Regions from separate parts of the Blautia sp. HCP28S3_G10 genome, predicted to be linked through region 3. Evidence: predicted binding sites of a transcription regulator. Region 3 holds the regulator's gene; each other region holds the start of a gene.
The links. The regulator NrdR, encoded in region 3, represses ribonucleotide reductase genes. The targets are predictions, from matches to a motif close to CACAANATNTTGTG.
Positions count from the first base shown of each region.

Region 1: ACTNB8_RS12060 (ribonucleoside triphosphate reductase) is a predicted target of NrdR. The motif match lies at 3,517-3,530, and genes of this name have one in related genera.
Region 2: nrdD (anaerobic ribonucleoside-triphosphate reductase) is a predicted target of NrdR. The motif match lies at 1,292-1,305, and genes of this name have one in related genera.

Region 1 covers NZ_JBQHUL010000030.1:16,699-21,269, reverse strand. Annotated here, with positions in the region: gene ACTNB8_RS12070 (AzlC family ABC transporter permease) at 1-468, opposite strand, end outside; gene ACTNB8_RS12065 (amino acid-binding protein) at 475-894, opposite strand; gene ACTNB8_RS12060 (ribonucleoside triphosphate reductase) at 1,031-3,403, opposite strand; gene hflX (GTPase HflX) at 3,607-4,571, opposite strand, start outside.
Region 2 covers NZ_JBQHUL010000007.1:21,755-26,325, reverse strand. Annotated here, with positions in the region: gene nrdD (anaerobic ribonucleoside-triphosphate reductase) at 1-1,174, opposite strand, end outside; gene ACTNB8_RS04855 (hypothetical protein) at 1,359-2,168, opposite strand; gene asnA (aspartate--ammonia ligase) at 2,336-3,343, shown strand; gene ACTNB8_RS04845 (CBS domain-containing protein) at 3,477-3,911, shown strand; gene ACTNB8_RS04840 (M20 family metallopeptidase) at 3,971-4,571, opposite strand, start outside.
Region 3 covers NZ_JBQHUL010000016.1:15,570-20,140, forward strand. Annotated here, with positions in the region: gene gdhA (NADP-specific glutamate dehydrogenase) at 1-577, shown strand, start outside; gene ACTNB8_RS08170 (HAD family hydrolase) at 787-1,614, shown strand; gene pap (polyphosphate:AMP phosphotransferase) at 1,691-3,163, shown strand; gene nrdR (transcriptional regulator NrdR) at 3,203-3,655, opposite strand; gene ACTNB8_RS08185 (YlmC/YmxH family sporulation protein) at 3,781-4,044, shown strand; gene sigG (RNA polymerase sporulation sigma factor SigG) at 4,161-4,571, shown strand, end outside.

The DNA.
Region 1 (4,571 bases), on a different contig from region 3:
GAAGCCCGGAAGTACATTTCCAAGTACAGCTCCGACAAGCGTTCCTAAAGTCCAGCCTGGAATGGCCATACTCATTACGCCATAATTATACCATGGACTTATACGTCCTTCCTGACTTGCACTGACACCAAAAATCTCATCCGTCACTCCAAAAGCCACAGCAAGACGGTGTCCTGTAGAAACATTTTTCTCCAGTTTCTGCGATAGAGAGAATGACATCAGACAATATCTCAGGTTAATAACCAGCTGTGTCAGTACCATTTCCCACATCGATCCACAGGCAACAATAATACCAAGGCCTGCAAACTGTCCTGCTGATGTGAGATTTGTCAGTGAGATCAGAACAGCCTGCCAGGGTGTCAGGCCACCGGATACAGCCATCATGCCGAACGTAAATGAGACCGCAAAATATCCGGCCCCAATAGGAATACCATCCTGTATTCCTTTCCGAAAACCAGCTTTATTCATGATTTTTTAGTCCTCCAGACTGCTCAGTACACGGAATCCGTTATTTTTCAGAACATTTTCTGTCATAAAAACATCTTCTGCCTGAAGGATCATGATAGGAAGACTGTTACCTCTGTGGTAAGATGTATAAATATAATCCAGGTTTACGTTGCACTCGCCAAGTACCTTAAGAACTTCATTAAGACCTCCGACCTGATCTTTGAGATCTACAGCAATAACTTCTGTAGTACGGTTCATATATCCGTTCTCGCTGAGAATTTTTTCTGCTTCATCTGCCTGATCAGTCACCATGCGGAATAAAGCAAATTCCGGTGCATCAAAACATGCAAATCCATAAATATCGATTCCTTTTTCGGCCAGAAGGCCAGTAACCTTCTGAAGGCTTCCTGCTCTGTTTTCTACAAAGATTATATTCTGTTTGATCATGATTTTCTCTCCTCATCCTCTGCATTTACTGTTTATCACATTACAGTAACATAACTTTCTTTATTATACTCACGTTTATACAAAAAGTAAACCGTCTGTCCATGTTTTCCGGACAAACGGTCTTACTTTGTGATTATTAATCCAACTCTTCATCTACATATTTCTGGATATTGGATGCATTTACATATTTTTTCAGATGTTCACCATCTGTAATGACAAGTGTCGGGGCCTGCATGATTCCGAACTGACGAGCCATGTCAGGGTTTTTCTCTGCATCTATGACCTCCAGATTCTCTCCCTCAAGCATCTTTTTGGCCATACGGCAATTCGGGCAGGTGCTTGTTGTAAAGAGGTATTTATGCGTCTCCACAGGCTCTACCTTCACGTCATCCTCAGTCATGGTAACCATGCTTGTGTGAACTTTTTTAAGTGTGGAATGTGTAATGTCGTACAGTGTACGGTTCTTGTATTCCTGGGTCTTACCATCATTCCAGTTCTGTACAGGACGGTAATATCCGGTAATACGGCTGTAGACTTCAGCTTTCTTTCCACATTTCGGACAGGTGAAGTGCTCTCCGCTTATATAACCATGCTCCCTGCAGACTGAATACGTCGGAGAAATTGTATAGTAAGGAAGTCGGTAATTCTCTGCAATCTTACGTACCAGTGAGGCCGCTGCTTTCCAGTCCGGAAGTTTCTCCCCAAGGAATGCATGGAATACAGTTCCTGATGTATACAGTGTCTGCAGTTCATCCTGAATATCGAGTGCATCAAAAATATCTGAACTGAATTCAACAGGCAGATGAGAGCTGTTTGTATAGTAAGGTGTGTCTCCCTTGCTTCCTGCAGTACGGATATCCGGCCAGCGCTTACGGTCATGTTTTGCCAGACGGTACGCTGTGGATTCAGCAGGTGTTGCTTCAAGGTTGAAGAGTTCACCCGGATACTGTTCCTGATAATCAGAAAGACGGTTACGCATATGTTTCAGAACTTCTTTTGTGAATTTCTGGGTACGCTCATCACTCATATCGCAGCCAAGCCAGCATGCATTAAGACCAGCTTCGTTCATTCCTACCAAACCAATCGTGGAGAAATGGTTATCAAAACTTCCAAGATATCTCTTCGTATATGGATAGAGTCCTTCATTCAGAAGTTTGGTGATAACTTCACGTTTGATGTGAAGAGATCTTGCTGAAATATCCATAAGGCGATCCAGTCTTCTGTAAAACTCCTCCGGAGTTTTGGACAGATATGCAATTCTTGGCATATTGATCGTAACAACACCAACAGATCCTGTACTTTCACCAGAACCAAAGAATCCACCGCTCTTTTTGCGGAGTTCACGGAGATCCAGGCGAAGACGGCAGCACATGCTTCGGATATCACTCGGTTTCATATCACTGTTGATATAATTTGAGAAATACGGAGTTCCATATTTTGCTGTCATTTCAAAAAGAAGACGATTGTTTTCTGTATCTGACCAGTCAAATTCCTTTGTGATGGAATAAGTCGGAATTGGATACTGAAATCCACGTCCGTTGGCATCTCCCTCGATCATGGTCTCGATAAATGCCTTGTTGACCATATCCATTTCTTTCTTGCAGTCTTTGTACTTGAAATCCATTTCCTTACCGCCTACAATAGCCGGAAGTTCTGCAAGATCATCCGGGACTGTCCAGTCCAGAGTAATATTGGAAAATGGTGCCTGGGTACCCCAGCGGCTCGGTGTATTCACACCATAGATGAAAGATTCAATACATTTCTTAACATCTCTGTAGCTTAAGTTATCTACCTTAACAAAAGGTGCGAGATAAGTGTCAAAAGAAGAAAATGCCTGTGCACCTGCCCATTCATTCTGCATGATACCCAGGAAATTTACCATCTGATTGCAGAGAACACTTAAATGTTTTGCGGGTGCTGAAGTAATCTTTCCTTCAATTCCGCCAAGTCCCTCCTGAATCAGCTGTTTCAGTGACCAGCCTGCACAGTAACCTGTCAGCATGGAAAGATCATGAATATGGATATCTGCGTTTCTGTGCGCATCTGCAATCTCATTGTCATAAATCTCAGACAGCCAGTAATTGGCTGTTACAGCACCGGAATTGCTTAAGATCAGCCCACCTACAGAATATGTAACGGTTGAGTTTTCTTTTACACGCCAGTCCTCCACCTTTACATAACTGTCCACGATTTCTTTATAGTCGAGAATCGTAGATTTCATGTTACGGATTTTTTCTCTCTGTTTACGATAGAGAATATATGCTTTTGCAACATCACTGTAACCTGCCTGGATCAGAACATTCTCCACACTGTCCTGGATATCTTCTACAGTTACTTTGTTGTCATGGATCTTAGACTGAAAATCTGCTGTGACCCGCAGTCCAAGAAGGTCTACCATATCCCTGCTGTATATTTTTTCTTTTGCGTCAAAAGCCTTATCAATAGCGGCTGTGATCTTTGACATCTGAAAGTCTGCAACCTCACCGTCTCGTTTTACAACCTGAAACATTGTGCTCATTCCTCCCTTGTCTGCTTTTCAATTCAAGAATGCCTCTGCATTCTTCGTTCAGACGCTGTAGGTCTATTGTAGCAGACTCTGTCCTGTGCGTCAACATCAAAAAACACCATATATTGTGCCATTATGTTCTTCTCGCACTATATGGTGTTTCTCTGAATATATTTATTTTTCCCGTATTTCCGGCATTTTCGCACTCATTCAGGCATAACTGAAGCAAAAATTTCCACAGGAACTCTTGCCCTGACAAAGATTCCGTCTTCTCTGTATTCTTCAGAAAGAAGACTTCCAAATTCTCTTATAAGCTGGATTTTGCCGGCTTCTTTATATGCAAAAAGCTCTTCCAGATAAATCTGTCCCTCTGCCAGAAGCTTCGCCAGAATATCTTTCAGCTCTTCCAGTCCTTCTCCTGTACGTGCAGAACATTTCACTGTATAATCGGCTCTGAGATCACGAATCTTAAGCTCAGGTACTTTATCCTGTTTGTTCAGGAGTGTGATGATTTTTTTTCCTGTAGCTCCAAGTTCTCTCAGGGTTTCATAAACGGTATGCATCTGAATTTCTGCCTGCAGGTTAGATGTATCTACCACATGAATGATATAATCAGCATATTTTGCCTCTTCCAGAGTACTTTTGAATGCCTCAACCAGATGGTGCGGCAGTTTGCGTATAAAACCAACAGTATCTGTAAGAAGAATCTGCTGTCCATCCTTCAGTTCCAGCATTCGTGTTGTCGGATCCAGAGTTGCAAACAGCTTATCCTCAGCCAGAATTCCCGCACCTGTAAGCTTGTTCAGAAGAGTCGATTTGCCAGCATTGGTATAGCCTACGATTGCTGCAGTCTTCAGGCTTCCTCTGGCACGCTTGCTTCTGATCAGGTTTCTGTGTTTTTCCACCTGCACAAGTTCTGCCTTCAGTGCCGAAATACGTGTACGGATCAGTCGTCTGTCTGTTTCCAGTTTTTTCTCTCCAGGTCCTCTTGTTCCGATTCCGCCACCCAGTCTGGACAGTGATTCTCTAAGGCCTACAAGTCTTGCGGCACGATATCTGAGCTGAGCAAGCTCTACCTGGATCTTACCTTCGCTTGAGACTGCCCTCGCTGCAAAAATATCAAGGATGAGTAGTGTTCTGTCCATCACCTTACAGTCCAGCTCCCTCTCCA
Region 2 (4,571 bases), on a different contig from region 3:
CCATCGGACTGATGACTTTGCCATACTGCTTGTACATGCTTGCAATATAGCCTTTTCCTGTAAGGGAAAGCCAGTCTGGATACATTGTTTTTGCAGAACAGTCTACACCTGCCTCAAAAACATCTTCACAGGATTTACCCGGTCCATGAAGATTTTCATCATAAAGAAATACGATTTTCGGGAAAAGTACCGGTTTCTTATGTCCGGCTTTACCCTGTCCGCCTTTATGAACTTCCAGAAGAGACATGTTACACATTTTTTCAAACTGGCCTGTTCCAAGTCCCAGTGTCACTGTCACAAACGGATAATCTCCACGTGAAGATCCTACTGTATTCAGCTTGTACTCAATTCCCTGCCAGCCCTGATCAAAGTCTCTGCGGACTTTGTCAAGAGCATACTCGATTGCTTTTTCTTCTCTTCCGCTCCAGCTTTCATCTGCATATTTCAGGAATTCCTGGATATATTTATCATAACTCTTGCGTGCATAAGGTCCAAGGATCTTGTCAACCTCCGGCACTGTAAATCCGCCATACTGCTGTGCAGCTGTACTGAGGATAATGTCACCCATTACGTCAAAAGCTGTATCAAGTGTCTTCGGTTCATTGTACCAGACATTTCCCATCTCGAATCCGTCCTTAAGCACTGCTCCCACATCAAAAAGGCAGCAGTTCATGGTATCCAGACGTGCTGACTGGTCATGAATATAAATATATCCGTCCTTACAAGCCTGCAATTCATTTCTGTTCATGAAAAATTTCCGGTAAAGTTCCTTATTCAGTTCATTAAAGATCAGGCTTCTCTTTGTGGCAACAAGGGCACTGTCTGTGTTTGCATTACTTTTGTCACCGATATAACGGATTGCCTGGCTTTTTGTATAGACGTCATCCATCATATGGATAAAATCCAGTTTATAGTTTCTATAGTCACGGTAACTCTTGGCTACAGCCGGATTTACTCTTTCCAGTGCCCCCTCTACGATATTATGCATTTCCTGGATCTGAATCTCGTTTTTACCAAGAGAATCTGCATGCTCCTGTGCAAACTGACAGATAAAATCCTTTTCTTCCTGGGAAAATGTATAGAGAATTCTGGCAGCCGATTTATTTACGGCCGCAACTATTTTCTGAGGATTAAATTCTTCTTTTGTTCCATCTTTTTTTATTACATAAATCATACCTTAACTCTCCTAAATCCTGCATTTACAGGTTATTTACCGCTGATCCCCCATGTTTCCAGCAGCATTTTCTCCCCTGTTTTCGCCCCATATGTGGTGCTGCATATCAGAGTATAGCACAACATAATGTAAAATAAAAGGGTAAATTTACTCTTTTATATATTTGTACTGTTTTTATCTATTTTTATTTATTTTCGAGATCTTTTACAAGGTAGAGCGTGTCTGTTGTTTCTGAATATTCCTGGAAAATAATCTCATCACCGTCTTCCAGATCAACAGTTTCGACACTCCCTGTACCCTCTACATCATAGATTTCTTCTGTACTTCCACTTACAATACGGATCTTGAGTACCGTATCATCCAAGGCAAACATCGAATAAATTCCCGGCTCAATCGAGCTGTCTTCTCCTACCTCTATTGTTCCATATCCCGGATCAACAGCGAAATATGCTGTGTCATCCTCTGTCCATGAACGGAAATATTCATTATCCTCATCTGTATCGAATACATCCTGTACAGCCTGATCTTCATCCGTATTTTCCCATGATGAATATCTGTATTCATCGTATGCCTGCCTTGCGAGTTCTACAACTCCGGGTATCAGTCCAGAAAAAATAGAAATCAGCAATATGACAACAACAAGAATCTTGCCTCCCTTTTTGCCGGAGCGTTTCTTTTCTGTTGTCTGATATTTCTTCCCTTCTCTGGGCTGGGCCGGTCTGGTGCTCCCTGTCATACGTTTTACCGCATCCTGACGAACTTTCTTCTGATGCTCCTGAATAATCTCTCTTGTAGCATTTCTTCCAGGAACTGTATCTGCGTTCTGCGGATACTGCTGCTTTTTCATAATCTTTTTTGCCTGCGTCGAAGCGTGTTTATAGTGGTCACTGCGGCTCTCATTCAGATGATACAGAACTTCATCGTTACGATATGGCATTCCACACTGGGTACACCTGCCATTTACAATCGAGCCGTCACATAATGGACATCTCATTTTTCTCTCCTCCTTATGTAAACCATAAGCACCTGTTCACTCCTGAACAGTTGCGTCCCTTATAAGTAATATTGTATATGTTCCTTGAAAATCTTACAAGGTAAAAATTGCAAAGGATGATTTTTCTTGCTATAATGATTCCATGTTAAAAATTAGGAGGACATCTCATGGAACAAATTAAAATTCCTGCCGGTTATCAGTCAGATTTGAATCTTCATGATACCCAGGTTGCAATTAAAACAGTAAAAGACTTTTTTCAGCAGACACTGGCTCAGAAACTGAATCTGCTCCGTGTATCCGCTCCTGTATTTGTATCCCCGTCTTCAGGTCTTAATGATAACCTGAACGGTGTGGAGCGCCCTGTAAGCTTTGACATCAAAGGACAGAGCGAAAATGCAGAAATCGTACATTCTCTCGCCAAATGGAAAAGATATGCGCTTAAGAAATACGGCTTTGCACACGGTGAGGGCCTTTATACAGATATGATTGCTATTCGACGTGATGAAGATTTGGACAATATCCATTCCGTATATGTAGACCAGTGGGACTGGGAAAAGATCATCAGCAAAGAAGAGCGTACCATGGAAACACTGATCAACACAGTACGTACTATTTACAGTGTTCTGCGCAAAACAGAAAAATACATGGCTGTACAGTATGATTACATTGAAGAAATTCTGCCTAAAGAAATTGCTTTTGTATCTACTCAGGAATTGGTAGACATGTATCCTGATCTTACTCCAAAGGAAAGAGAATACAAAATTGTCAAAGAAAAAGGCGCTGTTTTCCTTATGCAGGTAGGTAAAACTCTTACTAACGGGGAACGCCATGACGGACGTGCACCGGACTATGATGACTGGGAACTGAATGGTGATATCCTTGTATATTATCCTGTTCTTGACATTGCTCTGGAACTCTCTTCCATGGGAATCCGTGTAGATGAAGAATCTCTGGACAGACAGCTTACAGAATCCGGCTGCGATGAACGCCGTGATCTTCCATTTCAGAAAGCGGTTCTGAATGCCGAACTTCCATACACCATCGGTGGTGGTATCGGACAGTCCAGAATCTGTATGTTCTTTCTCCGCAAGGCTCATATCGGTGAAGTACATGTTTCCATCTGGCCTGAGGAAGTGATGACTGAAGCTGCTGCAAGAGGTGTAAATCTGCTGTAATATAAAGTGTATATTCTTTTTTTATAGGTGTTTTTCACCAAAATTTAATAATTCATCTTATTGACATCAGGGTACCATCATACTATCATAACTATAGCAATTGATCATTGCCAGAAAAAGTGAGGTACTTATTGTGAATATTTTATTTTTTTTAACACCAAAAAGTGAAGTAGCATATATATTTGAAAACGAAACTTTAAGACAGACTGTAGAAAAAATGGAACACCGGAAATTCTCCTGTATCCCGCTTCTCAGCACAGACGGACGGTATAGAGGTACGATCTCCGAAGGTGACCTGCTGTGGGGAATCAAACGTATGCATCTTACAGATGTCAAAGAAATGGAAGATGTCTCCATTATGGCAATCCCCCGCAGAGCCACTTACAAACCAGTTCATGCAGATGCGGATATGGAAGATCTTCTTGATCGTGCCATCAATCAGAACTACGTTCCTGTTATTGATGATCAGGGCTTCTTTATCGGAATCATCACCCGCAAAGAGATCATCAAATACTGTTACAAAGAACTCAAAGCTTTAAGTAAACTTAAAGAAAAAGAAAGCGAATAAAAAGACCGGCACCGGGATTTTCTCTATATAATCCTGATGCTGGTCTTTTTTTGTCATTTTTATAAATCCGGAAGTACAGGTACTGCTTCTGCCGGTATCGGGCATACATAACCTGATGCTGTTCTCTTTTCAAATTCCTCTCTTGCTTCTTTCAGTAACTTCGGATCTGCAAAAAGATCCATAGCTGCTGCTGCAAGAACTTTTCCCGCATGAATGGCTGCTTTGTACCCTATCTCAGATCCGTCACAGGAAACATTCTGCCAGCTGTGTCCAGGGCAGCCATTCGGCCATGCTGCCACATGGATCTGTGCAGTCGGTGTCAGCCAGCTTACGTCTCCAACATCTGTTGAACCTGCCTTAAAGGCCTCTCCCTGATACAGAGGTGTCAGGAAAGCATTCATGGCATGTCCATATTCTTTCTGCATTCTGATCACTTCCTCACGTGCTTTCGGATCGTTTTCCGCTGCAACTCCGGGAACTGCACTATGATCATAAGTCTCTGCAAGTGCATCTGCATAAGCATTTTCTTCTTCCGTATAAGCAGGTACTCCGAGTTCACGGAAATTACTGAACAGCACTCTCTCCAGAGCAAAGTTGCTTACTGTATCTGCAAGTCCGTCAATAAATTTCTTGCTGAAAGTTGTTTCAGTCATCAGAGCT
Region 3 (4,571 bases):
TGCAAAAGTTGTTGCAATGTGTGACTCCAACGGATTTATCCATGATCCTGAAGGAATCAAGCTTGACATCGTAAAGGACATCAAAGAAGTTAAACGTGGACGTATCAAAGAATATGCAGACCGTGTTGAAGGTGCTACCTACACAGACGGACTTGGCATCTGGAACATCAAATGTGATGTATATCTTCCATGCGCAACTCAGAACGAACTTGGTCTTGACGGAGTAAAAGCTCTGATTGCCAATGGATGCAAATATATCGTAGAAGGTGCAAACATGCCAACTACTCTGGAAGCTACTGAATACGCTATGGAAAACGGTGTTCTCTTCCTTCCTGGAAAAGCAGCAAACGCAGGTGGTGTTGCTACTTCCGCACTGGAAATGAGCCAGAACTCTCAGAGACTTTCCTGGACAGCCGAAGAAGTTGATGCAAAACTTCATCAGATCATGAAAGACATTTATGCTAAGATTGACGATGCAGCAAACCGTTATGACGCGAAAGACAATTTCGTTGTTGGTGCAAACATCGCAGCATTTGAAAAAGTTGCAGATGCAATGATCGCACAGGGTATTGTTTAATTTCTGACTTCATAAAAATAAAATTATTATAATAAAATGAGGTACTGACTTTTCAGCCGGTACCTCATTTTTATATATTATTCTATTTTCTTTTATATATCAGCGCAACAAAAAGATAACCGGATCTGCTGTTTACAAATCATTTTTTTTCAATTATAATTTTTCAAAAATGAAATCGATTTCATAATAAGGATACGAAAGGATTTACCATGGATAAAAAAATTATTTTTCTTGATATCGACGGAACTCTTGCACTCCCGGGAGAAACAGTTCCTGTTTCATCTGCCATTGAAGTAATAAAAAAAGCACATACTAAAGGACATTATGTTTTTCTCAGTACAGGACGATGCTATTCCATGATGTCACGTTTCATGAAATACGGGTTTGATGGTGCCATAGCCAGTGCAGGCGGATATGTTTTCTGCGGAGATAAAACAATCTACGACTGCCCCATGACTGAAGAACAAAAGCAGAATGTCCTCAGAATCTTTAAAGAAAATGGTGTATTCCGCACCGTTGAATGCAAAAACGGTTCTTATACAGATACAGAATTTTTTGATTTTATCCGGAAACAGTCCGGAGGAAACCTCAGCAGCGAAATGCTCCGCTGGCAAAATCAACTGACAAACTCACTTGGTATCCGCCCCATGGCAGAATACCCTGGTGATCCTGTCTATAAGCTGATACTTATGAGTCCTTCTATGAAAAACCTGGACATGTGCAGACCGGCATTGGAAAAGGATTTCAACTTCTGCATTCAGGATTCATCTGACCTTTACATAAACTGTGAACTGATAAACCGCAAATTCAACAAAGGGACTGCCGTCCTTAAAGTGTGTGACTATCTTGGCATTCCTGTTGAAAATTCCATTGCTTTTGGAGACAGCATGAATGACTGGGAAATGCTGGAAACAGCAGGACTTGGTATCTGTATGGAAAATGGAAATGAAGAATTGAAAAAGCTAGCCGACGATGTCTGCCCTGCTGTGACAGATGATGGAATACAGAAAGCTTTCCTGAAATATCATCTTGTGTAGTAATAATTCTCACAATATGATATACTGAAAACATCAGGTAAAAACAGTTTTTTTCAGAAAATATGAGGTGATTATAATGTTAAAATCATGGACACCCGCTGAAATGCCCGAAAAGTCTGATCTCAAAGAGCAGATGACTGCTGTGCAGGACAGACTTTATGATCTGCAGATGAAGATCAAAGAACACAAACTTCCGGTTCTTGTACTTTTTGAAGGCTGGAGTGCTGCCGGAAAAGGAAGCATCATTGGAAAAGTAATCAAAAACATTGACCCTCGCTTCTTTAAAGTTGCCACAATGTCTGCACCTTCGACCGAAGAAATCCGCCGTCCTTTTCTCTACCGCTACATGAAACAGATTCCTGAAGAAGGCAAATTTACTTTTCTGGATTCCGGCTGGCTTGAACAAACTGCAAAAGGAGTCCTGGAAGGCAGCATGTCAGGCGAGGCTTATGAAAAACGTACAGAAAGTATCCGGCGTTTTGAACGACAGCTTACTGACAATGGATATCTTGTTCTGAAATTTTTCATGGAAATTGACAAAGATGAGCAGAAAAAACGGATGAAAAAACTTCTTGATTCACATGATACCAGCTGGCGTGTATCTGATTTTGACATGTGGCAGCATGAACATTACAAAAAATGCGAAAAAGTTTTTGACCGTTGTCTCAAAGACACCAATCTCCCAACTTCTCCCTGGTATATTATAGATGCGGGGAACAGGAAATGGGCTGAACTCCAGGTTATGGAAACCCTGGTCAATAATATTGATGTTGCCCTGCAGAATCAGAGACACTCTGTCCCGATTCCGCAGAATGTATTTCCACTTGTAAATATGCCCAGACTTTCCGAAATTGAACTCAAAGGTAAAACTGTCGAAGATGAAAAATACAGTCAGGAACTGAAAAAGCTTCAGGTGCACCTTGGTGAACTTCACAATCGTCTTTACCGCGAACGTATTCCGGTGATCATCACTTATGAAGGTTGGGATGCTGCAGGTAAGGGCGGCAATATCAAACGGGTTGCCAGAGCTCTTGATCCCCGTGGCTATGAAGTCCACCCGATTGCAAGCCCTGAGCCACATGAAAAATCCCGTCACTATCTGTGGCGTTTCTGGACAAGACTTCCCAAAGACGGTCATATTGCCATTTTTGACCGCACCTGGTACGGTCGTGTCATGGTCGAACGTCTGGAAGGTTTCTGCAGTGAAAATGACTGGAAGCGTGCGTATAATGAAATAAATGAATTCGAAAAGGAACTCCACGACTGGGGTGCCGTGATCTTAAAATTCTGGGTACAGATAGATAAAGAAACGCAGCTCAAGCGTTTTACAGAACGTCAGAATAATCCGGAAAAACAATGGAAAATCACTAATGAGGACTGGCGTAACCGTGAAAAATGGGATCAGTATGAAACCGCTGTAAATGAAATGCTGAAAAAGACAAGCACTTCTTACGCTCCATGGCATATTCTTGAATCCGTTGATAAAAAATATGCCCGTATCAAAGCACTTAAGATTATCATAAAAGAACTTGAAAAAGTTCTCGAGTGAAATTTACCCCCTGTCAGCGATGTCTGACAGGGGGGGCTTTTATGGTTCCATAAATTTTTTCAGTTCATCCATAAAGGTGCTAACATCCTTAAACTCTCTGTATACAGAAGCAAACCGCACATAGGCAACCGCATCCAGATACTTCAGATGTTCCATGACGATTTCCCCGATATGCGTACTTGAGATCTCATGATCTGCCGCATCAAAAATATCACCCTCAATAGAATCCATCATAGCTTCGATTTTTTCTACCGGGATCGGCCTTTTATAACATGCTCTCAGGATTCCTCCCTGAATCTTGGAGCGGTCGTACTGTTCACGGGTCTGATCTTTCTTGATAACACTGAGTGGAATGTTTTCTACTTTTTCGTAGGTGGTAAAACGTTTCCCACAGGATTCGCACATCCGCCTTCTTCGGATTGAATTGGTATCTTCTACCGGTCTGGAATCAACTACTCTCGTATTATCCTGATTACAAAATGGACATCTCACGTATTTGTCCCCTTTCCCCTTTTTATGTCCAATATTATACTTTATTTTTTCTGGCCATGTCAATAAAAGTACCTGTATATTTCTGCCTTTTTATACATATATTTTGAAAAAAAGAAGTTAACATCATGCGATTATGCGAACTCAGACAAAAAGAGATCATCAACACATGTACCTGCAAAAGCCTGGGCTGCCCCGTTGATTTTGAATTCGACTGTAAAACCGGAAAAATTCAGTCAATGATAGTCCCCATACCCGGCAAATTCTGCTGTTTCTGGGGCAAAGAAAATGAATATATCATTCCATGGAACTGCATTGTACAGATTGGTGATGATATCATTCTTGTTGAACTGAAAGAAGAACACTGCTGCCGTAAAGGCCATAGTTTCTGAGCTGTCAAGGGCTTTTATTTTTTATATTTTTTACGAAAAAGTATATTTTCAATCCTACCTGAGAATCATTTTTAATACTGAGTGACTGAACAGAATGAGATTAGGAGGATACGGCGATGGCTCTGAATAAAGTTGAAATATGTGGAGTAAATACATCAAAACTTCCTGTCCTGAAACCGGAAGAAAAAGAGGAGCTTCTACGCAGAACCAAAGAAGGCGACATGCATGCGCGTGAACTCTATATCAAAGGAAATCTTCGGCTTGTACTGAGCGTGATCAAACGGTTTCAGAACAGCAGTGAAAACGCTGATGATCTATTTCAGATCGGATGCATTGGGCTTATGAAAGCAATTGATAATTTTGACACAACCTTAAATGTAAGATTTTCAACTTATGCAGTACCAATGATCGTTGGCGAAATCCGAAGATATCTCCGGGATAATAACAGCATCCGGGTAAGCCGTTCATTACGGGATATTGCATACAAAGCAATTTATGCCAAAGACAACTATGTAAAGCAGAATCTC